2 regions of the Massilia sp. 9096 genome follow, and region 2 is predicted to be linked to the other one. Evidence: riboswitches for the same ligand, from Rfam matches in the RefSeq annotation. Region 2 holds a riboswitch; the other holds the start of a gene.

Region 1 (7,613 bases), 3.8 Mb from region 2:
AACGACCACGTGATGCTGCGCGAAGCGCCCGCGGCCGCCGCGCTGTATCTCGACGTGCTGCGCGCCAATCCGGCGCTGGCCGGCGCCTATAAAGATATCGGCGACTTCTACTTTTTGCGCCTGGACACCCAGCGCGCCTGGCGCAGCTGGACGATAGCGCGCGCACTGGCGCCGCTGTGGCCCACTCTCGACAGCATCACGGCGCGCGAGCGGACGCTGGCGACACGGTTTCCCGAGTATTTCGAGCTGGCGCCTAGCGCACAAAAAGCCCCGTAATTTTGACGCGAATCTCTTCCAAACCGGGCACTTCGACACCATATCGACTGTCTGAGGATGTGGTGGCTACGGGGCCGCTTCGGTGGCTGTATTGGCCCATCCACAACCCTCATTTTTTTGCCTCGGAAGCCTTGCGAAGAGGCATAATAATGGACTCAAACTAACCAGTTTCCCCGGCACTTAGTCATCGTGCAGAGCCAGGGATCACACGAAAGGGTATTTCACCATGGCATCAGTCAACAAGGTCATCATCGTCGGCAACCTCGGCCGCGATCCGGAAATCCGCTACATGCCGAGCGGCGACGCCATCGCCAACATCGCCGTGGCGACGTCGTACAAATCGAAGGACCGCAACAGCGGCGAACAGAAAGAGCTGACCGAGTGGCACCGCATCTCGTTCTTCGGCCGCATGGCTGAAATCGTCGGCCAGTACCTCAAGAAGGGTTCGTCGGTCTACGTCGAAGGCCGCCTGCAGACCCGCAAGTACACCGACAAGGACGGCGTCGAGCGCTACTCGACCGACATCGTCGCGGAAAACATGCAGATGCTGGGCGGCCGCCAGGGCATGGGCGGTGACAGCTACGACGGTGGCGGCAGCGGCAGCTACGGCGGCGACGCCGGCTACGACGCCCCGCCGAGCCGTCCGGCGCCGCAACGCCAGGCTCCGCCGGCCCCGGCCGCACGTCCGCAGCCGAAACCGGCGCCGAACTTCTCGGATATGGATGACGATATTCCGTTCTGATCGCGTCCCAGTCAGGCAATAAAAAAATCCCCGTCACCGTTCCCGGTCCCGGGGATTTTTCATGTGCGGCGCCGTTCAGGTGATCTCGAACCCCACCGCCGGCAGCCCCGCAATCGTCCCCGTCACCATTCCCAACGCTTGCGGAAACACCATCCCCGTGTACGACCCCGCGGTCACGACCGTCCCGGCCGGCAGCGCGATCGCCTGTTCGCGGCAATGCCGCACCAGCCAGGGCAGCAGGCGGCGCGGATCGCCGGCGGGATTGCTGCCGGCGCCATCGAAGATGACCTGGCCGTCCAGCACCAGGCGCGCCTGCGGGCTGCGCACGTCGACCTCGCCGCGGTAGTCGACGAACTCGCCGATGATCAGCGCGCCATGGTTCTGCAGGTCGGCAAGCTGGTTCGGCTTGGGCACGTCGGGCCAGCCGGCCAGGCGGCTCGAGACGATTTCGATCGATGCCGCGATGCCGGCAATGCTCGCCAACACCTCGGCGTCCGCGACCGGCGCCGCATCGGGCAGGAAGTCGCGCCCGAAACGGAACATGATCTCGAGTTCGATGCCGAACAGCGGAAAACCGCTGCGCGCCAGGGTCGCTCCGCTGGCGTGGATGCCTTGCCGCGGCAGCGGCGCGCCCTGGATCGGGCCATCCTCCGATTTGGCGCCGATCTTCCAGCCGCCGATGTCGAGCCGATGGCGTTGCAGGAACGCCCGCTGCGCACGGTAGGCGGCGGCATTGTCCGGCGCGTCGAGTTCGGTCGGCACCGTCACTTGGCTGCCCTTGCGCGCGTGCGCGTCGGCCAGCAGCTGGCCGAGCTGTTCTGCTAGGTCGGGATGCGTCGTCATGGTCATGCCTGCGGTTCGATCGCGACGCCCGGTGCGGGCGCGGCGGGGCGGTGGAACTTGTTGTCCGGCTGCATGCGGAACGACAGCAGCACGCCGATGCCCATCAGGACGATGCTGCCGACGAAGGGCAACTCCCAGTTGCCGGTCGCGTCGATCACGTAGCCGGAGATGACCGGCGACAGGATCGCCGCCATGGCCGATCCGGTGTTCATGATGCCGCTGGCGGTGCCGCAGCAATCCGGCGCGATGTCCATCGGGATGGCCCACATCGGTCCGATCGTCATCTCGGCGAAGAAGAAACCGGCGCTCAGGCTCAGGGTCGACACCAGGCGGTCATGGGTGAACATCAGCGGCAGCAGCGACAGCATGGTCAGGAACATGCAGATCGCGACCATGTAGCTGCGCGCCTTTTTGAGGTTGCCCGAGCGTTTCAGGATGCGGTCGCTGATGATGCCGCCCAGGGTATCGCCGACCACGCCGGCGAAGAACACGCCGGAGGCGAACACCGCCGACTTCTTGATGTCCAGGTCGTAGCTGTGCAGGAAATACTGCGGGATCCAGCTCAGGAACAGCCACAGCGTCCAGCCATAGCAGAAGTAGACCAGCGTGACCGGCAGCATGCGCATGAACAGCGGCCCCCACGGCACGGCGGCCTGCTTTTTCTTCACGACCGGCAGCGCGCTCAGCTCCTGCTGGGTGATGCGCGGATGCTTGGCCGGATCTTCGGTGAAGACGCGCGACCAGATCGCCACCCACACCAGGCTGATGACGCCGCAGATATAAAACGATTCGCGCCAGCCGTGCCAGGCCATGATGGCCACCACCGCCGCCGGCGCCACCGTGTTGCCGATACGCGAGAAGGCGTGGGTCAGGCCCTGGGCGAAGCCGCGGTTTTCCTTGGCCACCCAGCTGCCCATGGCGGCGGTGGCCGCCGGGAAGGTGGCGCCTTCGCCGAAGCCCAGCAGCAGCCGCGCCGCCAGCAGCGAGACCAGCCCGCCGGCGAAACCGGTCAGGATGGTGGCGAGCGCCCACAGCAGGCCGCACCAGATCAGGGTCTTGCGCGCACCGAACTTGTCGCTGACCCAGCCGCCGATGATCTGGAATACGAGGTAGGGATAGGCGAAAGCCGAAAAGACCAGGCCGATCTCGGTTTTCGACAGGTTGAATTCCTTGCCGAACCCGGACGAGGCGGTGCTGACGTTGACGCGGTCCAGATAGGTGATGAAATACATGAAACACAGCATCAATAGCACGACGCTGGTTGGCCGCAAACGCAGGAATTTCATGGGTGTCTCCAGTTGGTGCCGGCTGTCGCGGCGCAGGCGACGTCCTCTGCGGGATCTGTCCGGGGCACGAATTGCATATGTGACTTTGCCGGCGCAGATCGTGTCCGCGCCGACGCCATTTGCTGCCTCAATACCGCTTCTGTACTTCTCGCTGCTTCAAGCCGCCTTCAGGTCGACCTGCCGTTCCTGCGCGGTGAGCGCTTCCATCGCCGCCTGCACGCCGCTGCCGGCGAGCGGCACGCCCGCCAGTTTCAGGCCCATTTCGCAGCCGGCCAGGGTGGCCATCAGGGTCAGGTCGTTCGCTTCGCCCAGGTGACCGATGCGGAACATCCTGCCTTTCAACTTGCCCAGGCCGGTCCCGAGCGACATGTCGAAACGCTCGTAGATGATCTTGCGGACCTGGTCGGCATCGATCCCCTCGGGCATCACGACGCCGGTCAGCACCGGCGAATACACGGCGGGGTCAAGGCACTGGATCTCGAGCCCCCATGCCTTGACCGCCGTGCGGCAGGCATGCGCCAGACGTTCGTGGCGCGCGAAGGTGTTGTCCAGGCCCTCGCCCAGGATCATGTCGAGCGCTTCGGCCAGGCCGTACAGCAGGTTGGTGTTCGGCGTGTATGGCCAGTAGCCGGTGGCGTTCATCTCGATGATCTCGTGCCAGCCCCAGAACGCCTTCGGCAGTTTCGCGCTCTTGCTGGCGGCGAGCGCCTTTTTCGAGACCGCGTTGAAGCTGATCCCCGGCGGCAGCATCAGGCCTTTTTGCGAACCGGAGACGGTGACGTCGACGCCCCACTCGTCATGGCGGTAATCGGCCGAGGCCAGGCCGGAAATCGTGTCGACCAGCAGCAGGGCAGGGTGGCCGGCGTTGTCGATGGCCTTGCGGACCGCGGCGATGTTCGAGGTGACGCCGGTCGAGGTTTCGTTGTGGACCACGCACACGGCCTTGATCTCGTGCGCGGCGTCCTGGCGCAGGCGCGCTTCGATCATGTCGGCCTGCACGCCGCGGCGCCAGCCTTCGATGCCGGGCAAGCCGAGGAATTCCGGCTTCAGGCCGAGCGCCTCGGCCATCTTCTTCCACAGGGTGGCGAAGTGGCCGGTCTCGTACATCAGCACGTGGTCACCCGGGCTCAGGGTATTGGTCAGCGCCGCTTCCCACGCGCCGGTGCCGGAGGCCGGATAGATCACGACCGGCTGCTCGGTCTTGAAGATCTGCTTGATGCCTGCCAGGACCTGCAGACCGAGCGCGCCGAATTCCGGGCCGCGGTGGTCGATGGTCGGGTAGCTCATGGCGCGCAGGATGCGGTCCGGGACCGGGCTGGGGCCAGGGATCTGCAGGAAGTGACGGCCGGCGGGGTGGAAATCCAGTTTCAACATGGTGCCTCCAAAAAATCAGTGATTGATTCATTTTGTATTTTGCATGCAAAACGAGTCTAGACCCTGTTTCGGCGAAGGTAAAGGTTTATTTCGAGGCAATACTGAACAGTAACTTTTGCAGATGACAACCGTGTTACGTCAGGTGTAAGGACGTGCGGACGCAGATCTGAAAACCTCGCATGTTAAAATAACAGCGAAAAGCAAGCTAAGGTTTTGTATGCAAAATTCAGTGATCGAGCCGCAAGCCGGCTCCGTAGCGGCCGGACTGGCCGTCCCCAGGCTGGCGCGCCAGCATCTGCACGACAGCGTCGTCGAGCACCTGCGCCATTTGATCGTCGAAGCGGTATTCGCACCCGGTACCAAGCTCAACGAGCGCGAATTGTGCGAAACGATGGGCATCTCGCGCACGCCCCTGCGCGAGGCGCTCAAGGCATTGGCGGTCGAAGGGCTGGTCGAGATTTCGCCCAACCGCGGCGCCTCGGTCTACAAGATGTCGACGACCGAAGTCCGCGAGACCTTCGAAGTCATGAGCGGCCTGGAAGCGTTGGCCGGCGAGCTGGCCTGCGAGCGCATCAGCGAAGGGGAGATCGCCGAGATCAAGGCGCTGCACTACGCCATGTTGACCTGCAAGGCGCAGAACGACTTGCCCGGGTATTACAGCCGCAACCAGGCGATCCACGACAAGATCAACGAGGCCGCGCGCAATTCGGTCCTGCGCCAGACTTACCTGAGCGTCAACCGGCGGCTCCAGGCGCTGCGTTTCAAGTCGAATTTCAAGTCCGGCAAATGGGACCGGGCGGCCCACGACCACGAAGAGATGATCGAGGCGCTGGAAGCGCGCGACGGCAAGCGCCTCGGCGCCATCCTGCGCCAGCACCTGCTGGACAAGCGCGACGCGGTGATGGACATGCCCTCGAGCGTGGGCGACTAGCATCGCACGGCGCCGGTGCCGTCATCAGCCCGGACCGCGCCCTCGAGGATGGCGCCGCCGCCACGCTTTGGCCGAGCAATACTGGCACCCCCTCCCTCATCCGTGTAATATCTCGACCTTGGGTGCGCCACTCCCGCCCGGGAGCTGGCGTTAAACGGGAAACCGGTGACTCCGCGTCCACTTCGAACGCGGCCATTCCGGTGCAGCCCCCGCTGCTGTAAGCCTGACGACTCCGGTCATATGCCACTGCGACGACAAGATCGCGGGAAGGCCCGGAGAAGGATGACGGCGAGCCAGAATACCGGCCCAAACAAGCCAGCACCATTCCCCGGGGTGACGGGAAGCGCTGTCGACTTGCGTCGCGTGCCCGCACCCGTCCCTCGTCGGCCGTCCCTGCCTCCCCGTTTGTTTGGTGCCTTTATGACCATTCGACGGGAGGTTTCGAATGCACATCATGGAAGGCTTTCTGCCGCCCGCGCACGCGCTCGGCTGGACTGCCGTATCCCTTCCTTTCCTGGCCTGGGGCCTGCGCTCGATGGGGCGCAGCTTGCAGGCACATCCCGAGCGGCGCATGCTGCTCGGCGTGGCGGCGGCGTTCGCGTTCCTGCTGTCGGCGCTGAAGCTGCCGTCGGTGACCGGCAGCTGTTCGCATCCGACCGGCGTGGGCCTGGGCGCCTTGTTGTTCGGCCCCGCGGCGATGGTGCCGGTCGGCTTCGTCGTGTTGCTGTTCCAGGCGCTCCTGATGGCGCATGGCGGCATCACCACGCTCGGCGCCAACGTGTTTTCGATGGCGATCGTCGGCCCGTTCGTCTCGTATGGCGTGTTCCGCGCGGTGGGCGCGCTCGGCTTGTCCCGCTCCGTCGCCGTGTTCCTGGCGGCCTGCCTGGGCGACCTGGCGACGTACGTGACGACCTCCGCCCAGCTGGCCCTGGCCTTTCCCGATGCGGTCGGCGGCTTCCAGGTCTCGTTCCTGAAATTCGCCGGCATCTTCGCGCTGACCCAGGTGCCGATCGCGATCAGCGAAGGCTTGTTGACGGTGCTGGTGGTGAACGCGATGGCGCGCTTCAATGCGCACGAGCTGCGTGCGCTGCCGGTGATGTCGCTGCGCGCGCGGGAGGGCACATGAAAGCGCGCACCTGGCTGACGTGGGCGGTGATCGTGCTCGTGACCGTGCTGCCGCTGTGGCTGATCGGCGCAACGCCGGGCACGCCGGGAACAGCGCTGTTCGGCGGGTCCGACGACCGCGCACAGCAAGCCATCGGCACCATCGCGCCCGGCTACCGGCCGTGGTTTTCGCCGGTGTTCACGCCGGCGAGCGACGAGATCGCGTCGCTGCTGTTCGCGCTGCAGGCGGCCATCGGCGCCGGCGTGATCGGCTACTGGCTCGGCCTGTCGGTCGCGCGCGAGCGCGCGCAGGCACCGGCGACGGCGACGGCCGCAGCATCGGCAGCAGAAGCGCCGCGGGAGCATCGTGCGGATTGAAGCCGCCGCCTACGCCAGCCGCTGGCTGGATGTCGCGCCCTCCGCGAAAGCGCTGCTGGCGCTGGCCGGCGTCGGCGCGGCCTGGATCGCGGCCGGCCCGGGCGCACTGGCGCTGCTCGCATTGCTCTTGATGCAGGCGACGCTGCTGGGCGCGCGCGTACCGGTGCGCACCTACTTTGGCGTGTTGCTGGCGCCGCTCGGGTTCCTGCTGCTGTCCTGCCTGACGATGCTGGTGTCGCCCGGTGCGGACGGCGCCTGGCACTGGAACGCGGCGATGCTGCCGACGGTTGCACGCAGCGCGCTGCGCTCGCTGGCCGTGCTGGCGGCGCTGCTCGGCCTGACCTTGACCACCCCCATGCCCGACCTGTTCGCGCTGCTGCGCCGCCTGCGTACGCCCGAGCTGCTGCTCGACCTGATGGCGCTGTGCTACCGCATGTTGTTCGTGCTGCGCCAGGCCTGGGATGACGGCGTCACCGCGCAACAGGCGCGCCTGGGCTACGGCGGCTGGCGCCACGGCTGGCGTTCGATGGCGCTGCTGATCGGGCAGATGGCGGTGCAGGTCTGGCAGCGCGCCGCGGCTCTTCAAATGGCGGCCGATGCGCGCGCCTACCAGGGCACGCTGCGCTTCCTGCCCGCCGATTTTCCCAGGGCGCGCCGCCAGAACCGCAACGCGCTGCTC
Region 2 (7,613 bases):
GCATCGATGGCTTCGGCGTGATCGAAGGCGTGGCGCTGCGCCGCGGCTTCCGCGTGCGCGGCGGCGAATTCGACTACGAAAAGGCGGCGCACGTGTTCCTGCAGGATTATCGCCAGGGCGCGCTGGGGCGCATCAGCCTCGAGACCCCGGAGACGCGGGCGGCGGCGCTGGAGCAGCATCGCATCGCGATGGAAGAGAAGGCGCGGATTGCGGCCGAGAAGGCGGCGGCGAAGGCGGAAGAGGCGGCGCGCGGGAAGCGCGGTACGTGATGGAGCCTTGATAAACCTACTGCACGTTGCTGAGGCGGTCTGCGATGCTCCGCTACGGCGGACCGGCCGTACCGTCGGTACGTCTGCGCTTCTCGACCACCTCTGCGGTCGCTCGCAACGGTTTTCCAGGGCCCGTTAATCAGTCGGTCTGCCCGAACCTGAAGCTGGACACCGTCAACGCCCCAAAAAAACTATCCTCGTGATACACGCACGCGGCCGCTTCCTGCTCGGCCGCCCCGAGCGCCACCCACAGCGGCACCAGGTGATCCTCGCGCGGGTGCGCGACGCGCGCGTGGGGCGCGGCGCTCCAGTCCAGCATCGCCTGCTCGCGCTCCGCTGGCGACAATTCCAGCAACGCATACTGCAGCCAGGCGTCGAAGTTGTGCGAGGCCAGGGCGCCACCCGGGCCGAACTGGCGCAGGTTGTGGAAGGACAGGCCGCTGCCGATGATCAGCACGCCCTCGTCGCGCAGCGGCGCCAGCGCGCGGCCGGCGGCCAGGTGGACGGCCGGGTCGTAGCCGTGGCGGATCGACAGCTGCACCACCGGCATGTCGGCCTCCGGATAAACCGGTGCCAGCATCGAAAAGGTGCCGTGGTCGAAGCCGCGCTCCGGATCCAGGCCGGCTGGCAGGCCCGCTGCGTTCAGCAGCTCGGCAACCCGCGCCGCCAATACAGGATCGCCCGGCGCCGGGTACTGGATCTGGTAAGTGTGCGGCGGGAAGCCGCCGTAGTCGTAGATCATGCCGGGCCGTGTGCCCGACGACACCATGAAGCCGTCGGTCTCCCAGTGGCTGGTCACGACCAGCACGGCCTTCGGGCGCTGCCCGACCTGGCGCTTGATATCGACCAGCGACGCTTCCAGCTTGTCGTAGGCCTGGCCGTACTGGGCCTTCATCCACGGCCAGGGGCCGCCTCCGTGCGAGACGAAATAGGTGGGCAGGCGGGTGGACATGGTCGCTCCTTCAGTGATCGGAGCGGCCATGGTAGCTGATCCGCTGTTCAACCGTGCGGCGCGATCCACACCCGCTTGTCGCGCGCCAGCGCCATCAGCGCGAACAGGCGCGCGCTGCGCGTCCAGCCGAGCACCAGTACACCCAGCTGGGTCAGCACGATCGCGCCCAGCGTGCCGCCACCGCCCAGCGCGGGCACATGCAGGCGCGCCAGCGCGATCAGGCTTGCCGCCGCCAGGCCGAGCGCGGTAGTGATGAAGTAGGTGCCGAGCACCGCCAGCGGACGGCGCACCAGCAGCTTGCTGCCGTGCCACCAGGCCAGCCAGGCCGAGCGGCGGCGGCGGTCGTTGCCGAGCAGGGCGCGGCCGTTGTCGACGGTGGCGTGGGCCAGCAGCAGCAGCACCGCGCTGATGCCCAGCGCGACGTGCGAGGCGTGCACCGCGTCGCCTTCCAGCAGCGCGGTCTCGGCGCTCTTGCTGGCCAGGTGCGTGACCACGCCGGCGAGCACGGCGGCGATGCCGAGCGGGACGATCGCCACGATCAGCATGCGCAGCATGCGGCCGTAACCTTGCGCACCCGACGCCAGCAGCGGCAGGAAGCCGAGCCGGTCGCGCGCGCGCGCGGCCGCAAGGGTCATCGAGGCCAGCAGCGGCGACAGCAGCAGCGTCAGCAGCGCGGCGACGATGGCGCCGGCGCCGAGCGCGCTGGCGTAGTGCTCGCGCGCGCCGGTCATCAGGTCGGACACGGCCAGGCCGTCGAGCGCCTGGGCCAGCCGGGGCGCGTAGATCGAGTGGTCGAGAGAATCGCCCAGCATCTGCCACATCGGCAGGCTGGCGACGAAGGTCGGCAGCGCCAGCAGGAGCAGCCACCACAGCAGCAGGCGCCATTGCAGGGCCGAGCGGATCGCCGCGACGACGGTGCGCAACGCGGTCGGCCGGCGCAGGTTGCCGGCGTGGTGCGGGGCCATGGAGGGGGTATCGAGGGTGTGCAGGCTCATCATACGCTCGCGATCAGGGAGAACAGGGCTTCGACGATGGCCGAGAAATCCCAGCCCCAGCGGCGCGACGCGCTGGCATCAAGCTCGACGGTGCGGCTGTCGTTCAGTTTGCTGACGTCGAGGTAGTGGATGCGCTGCGGGTCGAGCTCGGCCGACACCGCCTTGGCCGGCTTGATCCAGCTGAACTTGTGCCAATTCTCGCTGGCGTCCCAGCGCACGATCTCGCTGGTGCCGTCGGCGAATTTCACGAGCAGCGTCTGCGGCACGCTGGCGCCATTGCGGCGCACCGTCACTTCGGTGCGGAACGGGTAGGGGCCCGTGCCTTCGGCCGCCTTCGGATGCGCCTTCTTCCAGTCCTCGCGCGCCTTGTCGATGCGCTTGTCGAGGTCTTTCTGCTTGTCCTCGACCCAGGCGCCGCCGACCTGACGGGTGCCGGGCAGCGGCAGTTCCTCGCGGCTGGTGAGCGCCGCGATGCGGTCGTCGACGCGGGTGGCGGCGGTCACCTGCTGCGCGAACACCTGCTCGACCGCGGCGCGCTGGCCGGTGACTTCGGCCAGGGTCTCGCGCAGGTCGGCGATGCCCGGGTGGCGGAAGTGCCAGCGGCGGTAGTACTCCTTGAAGGCGCGCTCCATCGGCTCCTTGCCGATGCGCGCTTCGAGGTCGCGCATCGTGACCGCGGTACGCGAGTAGACCGGGCCGATGTCCTGCAGCCGGTCCCAGGCGTTCTGGCCGAGCGGGTCGGCCGGCTCGAGGCGAGGCATGCCGCCGCGCTCCATGGCGAAGGGCGTGACCGCGGGCGCGAAGCCGATCTTTTTCAGGAAGGGGGTGGCGAGGTGGAGGTCCTGGCCGCGCGCGCGCAGCATGCGCAGGTCCCAGTACTCGTTCAAGCCTTCGTCCAGCATCGGCTCTTCGAACTCGTTCGAGGCCAGCAGGCCGTAGAAGTAGCCGTGGCCGAATTCGTGGATGGTGACGAAGTCGAGTTCGAAGCGCGTGGCCGTGTCCGGGTCGGCGTTGCGATAGCCTTCGGCGGTGAAGAAGGTCGGGTATTCCATGCCGCCGGCTTCTTCCGCGTTGTAGGGCGGGATCACCACGGTCACGGTCTTATAGGGATAGGGACCGAGCGTGTTGGAGAAAAAGGTCAGCGAATCCTTGGTCGCCTGCAGCGCCGGGCCGGCGCTGGCCGCGTACTCGGGCGGATACAGCACGGTGATGTTCACCTTCGGGCTGCCGGGGCCGGTCCAGGTGTCGACGATCGGCTTGGCGGTGCGTTTGTCGGCGGTCCAGGCGAAGTCGTGCACGTCGCCCTGCACGAAGCGGCGCGTGACCATGCCGTTCTTTTCGACCGGGGCGCCTTGCAGTTCGCCGACGGCGCCGACCGTGTACGCCTTGGGCGTGGTCAAGCGCACGTCGTACAGGCCGAAGTCCGCATAGAACTCGGAATTCAGGTGGAATTCGTGCACGTTCCAGCGCGGGGCGGTGGCGCCGCGCTCGCCCGGCAGTTCCAGCACGCCGATCTTGGGGAACCACTGGCCGACCAGGTGGAAGCTGCCGAAGTAGCCGGTGCGCGCCATCACGCGCGGCAGCTGGGTGCGAAAGTCGATGTCGAGCAGCGTCGATGCGTTAGGCAGAACCGCGGCCGGCAGGTCGAAACGGACCACGGTGTGGTCGCTGGCCGGGCCGTTGTCGGGGTGGACGAACATCCACGGCACCGGCGCGCCGCCCTGGCTGACGCGGTTCAAGGCGATGTGGCCCCATTCGCCTTCCTTGATGTCGACGCCGGAGCGGAACTGGCTGTCGCGCACGCGCTTCTCGGTCAGGAAGGTCGAGCCCATCCCTTCGAAGGCGTTCATGTACAGGTGCAGGTAGACGCTTTTCACCGGCACGTTGCTGCGGTTGCGCCAGGTCAGCTTTTCGCGGCCGTCGACCACGTGCTTGTCCGGGTCGAGGGTGGCGTCGATGTCGTAGCTGACCACGCGGTCCGACAGCGTCGCTTCCTGGCCGGTGCGCGCGCCGCCCCAGGCATCCGGGCTGCTGGGCACGCTGACCACGGCGGCGTCGGGCGCGGCCAGTGCGATGCCGTCCGGCGACTGGGCCGGCAGCTGTGCCGGTACGGTGGCCGGGGGCGCCGCGGATGGGGCGCCGCCCTGGGCCAGCAGGTCGGCGGTAACCGCCCCGCCGGCTGCCAGCAGGACGTACACGGCGCCCGCTTTGATTCGCTTGAAACGCAATCTCATTCGCAAACCCCCAAACAAAGATATTGTTATCGCGACACTATATGCGAGATTGCTGCAAAGTTTCCAAAATTTACGTGAATTGACGGCGAAAAAGCGCAACACCGCCGGCCCTCCGGCTTGGCAAGGTTATAATTGCCCGGTTCTGGTGCCCGCGTGCGCGTTCTGCGCGCGCAGCCTCATCAATATAGTGAGCGGGAAACACGGCGCGCCGCCCCACGGGCGAACGCCAACGTGTGCTGCCCCCGCAACGGTAAGCAAGCGCCGCGCGTCGTATGCGGCTGGCCGTTCCGACGACCACTGTGCGCAAGCATGGGAAGGTGGAACGGTCCGTCTTGCAAGCCCGGATACCGGCCAGGACAGGGGGAAGCGGCTTCATGAAGGAAGCGCTTCCGTTCGAGCCAGCATGCGGGGACGCGCGCCGGCCAACTTGTCACTTGTAAAGCATCCAATGAATTCTGCTGTTGCCACCGGCGCCAAGCCGGCCATCAGGCCGCTCGCGCTGGCCTGCGCCATCTCCATGTCCATCCTCGCAGCCCAAGCCGGCGCCCAGGATTTGGCCCCCTCGTCGGCCCCATCGACCGTCGTCGTCACCGGTGCGCGCTTCCCGGGCGATGCCGCATCCACGCCGATCGGCTCGACCGTGATCACCCAGAACGACATCCGCCGCGCCGGCGTGAACGACGTCAATGCCGCCATCCGCAAGATCGGCGGCGTGTTCGGCCGCCAGAGCCTGGACGGCTCGCCCGACTTCGGCCTCGACCTGGGCGGCTTCGGCACCAACAGCGCGCAGAACATGGTGATCTTCGTCGACGGCGTGCGCCTGAACGAGAACGAGCTGTCCAACACCGTGCTCTCCACCATCCCGATCGACACCGTCGACCACATCGAGATCACGCGCGGCGGCAACAGCGTGCTGTTCGGCGAAGGCGCGACCGGCGGCGTGATCCAGATCTTCACGCGCCGCGCGCAGCAGCCGGGCCTGCACGGCTCGGTGTTCGCGGAAGGCGGCCAATTCCACGAGCACGACGTGCGCGCCGCGCTGTCGCAAGTCACCGGACCGATCGCGGCCGACCTGTCGGTGATGCGCCAGGGCACCCAGAACTACCGCGCCAACAGCGCCTTCGACCAGGACAGCATGAGCCTGGGCCTGCAGACCCGCTTCGAAGGCGGCCGGGTCGGCATCCGCGTGGAAAGCGCGCGCCAGGATTCGCGCCTGCCGGGTTCGCTGACCCTGGCCGAGTTCGAAGCCGATCCGCGCCGGACCAAGACGCCGCTCGACTTTGGCGCGCTCAATACCGACCGCATCACCGCCTTCGGCGAAGTCCGCGCCGGCGACGTCGACCTGGCCGCCGAGCTGTCGCACCGCGAGCGCAACGCGCGTTCCAACTACCTGTCGACCGACTACCCCTCGGTCGGCGCCTACGACAGCCGCCAGGACCAGCTCTCCCCGCGCGCGCGCTGGCGCACGCAGGTGGCCGGCATGGGCAACGAGCTGGTCGGCGGCATCGACCTGATCCGCTGGAAGCGCAAGACCACCTCCGACTACTCGCTGGCCGACGCCAGCCAGAGCTCGAAAGCGGTCTACCTGCACGACGCGCTGCGTTTCGACCCCGCCCACGACGGCCGCCTGGCCATCGGCGCGCGCCACGAACTGTTCGACAAGGACTACAGCGATGCGCTGTCGCCCGGCTCTGCGCAAAGCACCGCGCAGTCGCAGAACGCCTGGGAAGCCCAAGCCAGCCTCAAGCCGCTGCCGCTGCTGGAAGTCTACGGCAAGGCGGGGCAGAGCTACCGCGTGGCCAACGTCGACGAAAACAGCTACACCGCCAACGGCGCCATCCTGAAGGGACAGACCTCGCACGACGTCGAGCTGGGCGCCAGCGTCGGCGACGAGGCACGCAAGCTGACCCTGCGCGCCTTCCGCCACAAGCTGGACAACGAGATCTTCTTCGATCCGACCCCGACGGCGTACGCCCCGTTCGGCGCCAACACCAATTTGGATCCGACCGAGCGCGAAGGCTTCGAGCTCGACGGCGAAGCCCGGCTGGCCGCCGGCTGGCGCGCCACCGCCCACCTGCAGCACGTGGTCGCCCGCTTCACCGATGGCCCGAACGCCGGGCGTGAAATGGTGCTGGTGCCGAAGAACGTGCTGACCGTGCGCCTGGCCTGGCAGCCGACCGCCAACCAGACCGTGGACGCCGGTGCGCAATTCGTCGACCACCAGCGCTACGGCAGCGACTTCGACAACAGCTGCCCGGCGCACGTGCCCGGCTACGCGACGCTGGACGCGCGCTATGCGCTACAGCTGAACCGCTGGGAACTGGCGCTGTCAGGGCTGAACCTGGCCGACCGCCATTATTTCAGCAATGCGTTCGGTTGCCAGGACGGCATTTATCCGAGCGATGGGCGCCAGATGAAGCTGTCGGTGCGTTACGCGTTCTGAGCCCGAACGGGGGCAAACTAAGCCAGGACTAAGGCGGAACGCATAAAAAGTGGTAATCTCGCGGTCGTTTCCCAACTTAACACCACCAGAAGGATTACTATGCGTGCCCTGCGTTTCGCCCTGATCGCCGCCAGCCTCGTCGCCAGCACCGCGTTTGCCTCGCCGACCGACCCGAAAAACGGTGTCGAGTACGTGACGCTCGCCCAGCCGCAACCGGTGCAGCAGGTCGGCAAGAAGGTCGAGGTGATCGAGTTCTTCATGTACCACTGCCCGCACTGCAATCGCCTGGAACCGTCGTTCGAGCAGTGGGTCAAAAAGCAGGGCGACAATATCCTGCTCAAGCGCATCCCGCTGCCGGCCCAGGGCGCCAACGATCCCGAGGCGCACCTGTACCTGACGCTCGAAGCGCTGGGCCGCCTGGGTGACATGCACCAGAAGGTGTTCAACGCCGTCCACGTCCAGCACGTCCGCCTGTTCGACGACAAGGCGATCATCGACTGGGTGTCCAAGAACGGCGTGGACCAGAAGACCTTCCTGAACGCATGGAATTCGTTCGGCGTGATGACCAGGCTGCACCGCCTGCCGCAGATCGTGAACGACTACAAGATCGACGGCGTGCCGGCCGTGGTCATCGACGGCAAGTACATGACCTCGCCGTCGGTGCTGCAGGGTTCCCTGAAGGTCAACGACGAGATGCAGCTGTTCCCGGCAACCCTGCAG

Evidence for each region. A riboswitch is a leader RNA that binds a small molecule or an ion and turns the genes downstream of it on or off. The one in region 2 is predicted to bind cobalamin.
Region 1: linked by a shared signal. The riboswitch ahead of FA90_RS17920 (energy-coupling factor ABC transporter permease) and the one ahead of FA90_RS01530 (TonB-dependent receptor) in region 2 are both predicted to bind cobalamin.

What each region holds. Positions count from the first base shown of each region.
Region 1 is NZ_JQNN01000001.1:4,140,557-4,148,169, reverse strand. Features, by position in the region: gene FA90_RS17950 (hypothetical protein) at 1-276, shown strand, start outside; gene ssb (single-stranded DNA-binding protein) at 503-1,018, shown strand; gene FA90_RS17940 (2-keto-4-pentenoate hydratase) at 1,094-1,861, opposite strand; gene FA90_RS17935 (MFS transporter) at 1,864-3,147, opposite strand; gene FA90_RS17930 (alanine--glyoxylate aminotransferase family protein) at 3,304-4,521, opposite strand; gene FA90_RS17925 (GntR family transcriptional regulator) at 4,739-5,452, shown strand; cobalamin riboswitch at 5,556-5,777, shown strand; gene FA90_RS17920 (energy-coupling factor ABC transporter permease) at 5,898-6,578, shown strand; gene FA90_RS17915 (energy-coupling factor ABC transporter substrate-binding protein) at 6,575-6,934, shown strand; gene cbiQ (cobalt ECF transporter T component CbiQ) at 6,924-7,613, shown strand, end outside.
Region 2 is NZ_JQNN01000001.1:351,733-359,345, forward strand. Features, by position in the region: gene ylqF (ribosome biogenesis GTPase YlqF) at 1-269, shown strand, start outside; gene FA90_RS01515 (class III extradiol ring-cleavage dioxygenase) at 409-1,221, opposite strand; gene FA90_RS01520 (hypothetical protein) at 1,269-2,186, opposite strand; gene FA90_RS01525 (M1 family metallopeptidase) at 2,216-4,450, opposite strand; cobalamin riboswitch at 4,577-4,821, shown strand; gene FA90_RS01530 (TonB-dependent receptor) at 4,899-6,893, shown strand; gene FA90_RS01535 (thiol:disulfide interchange protein DsbA/DsbL) at 6,993-7,613, shown strand, end outside.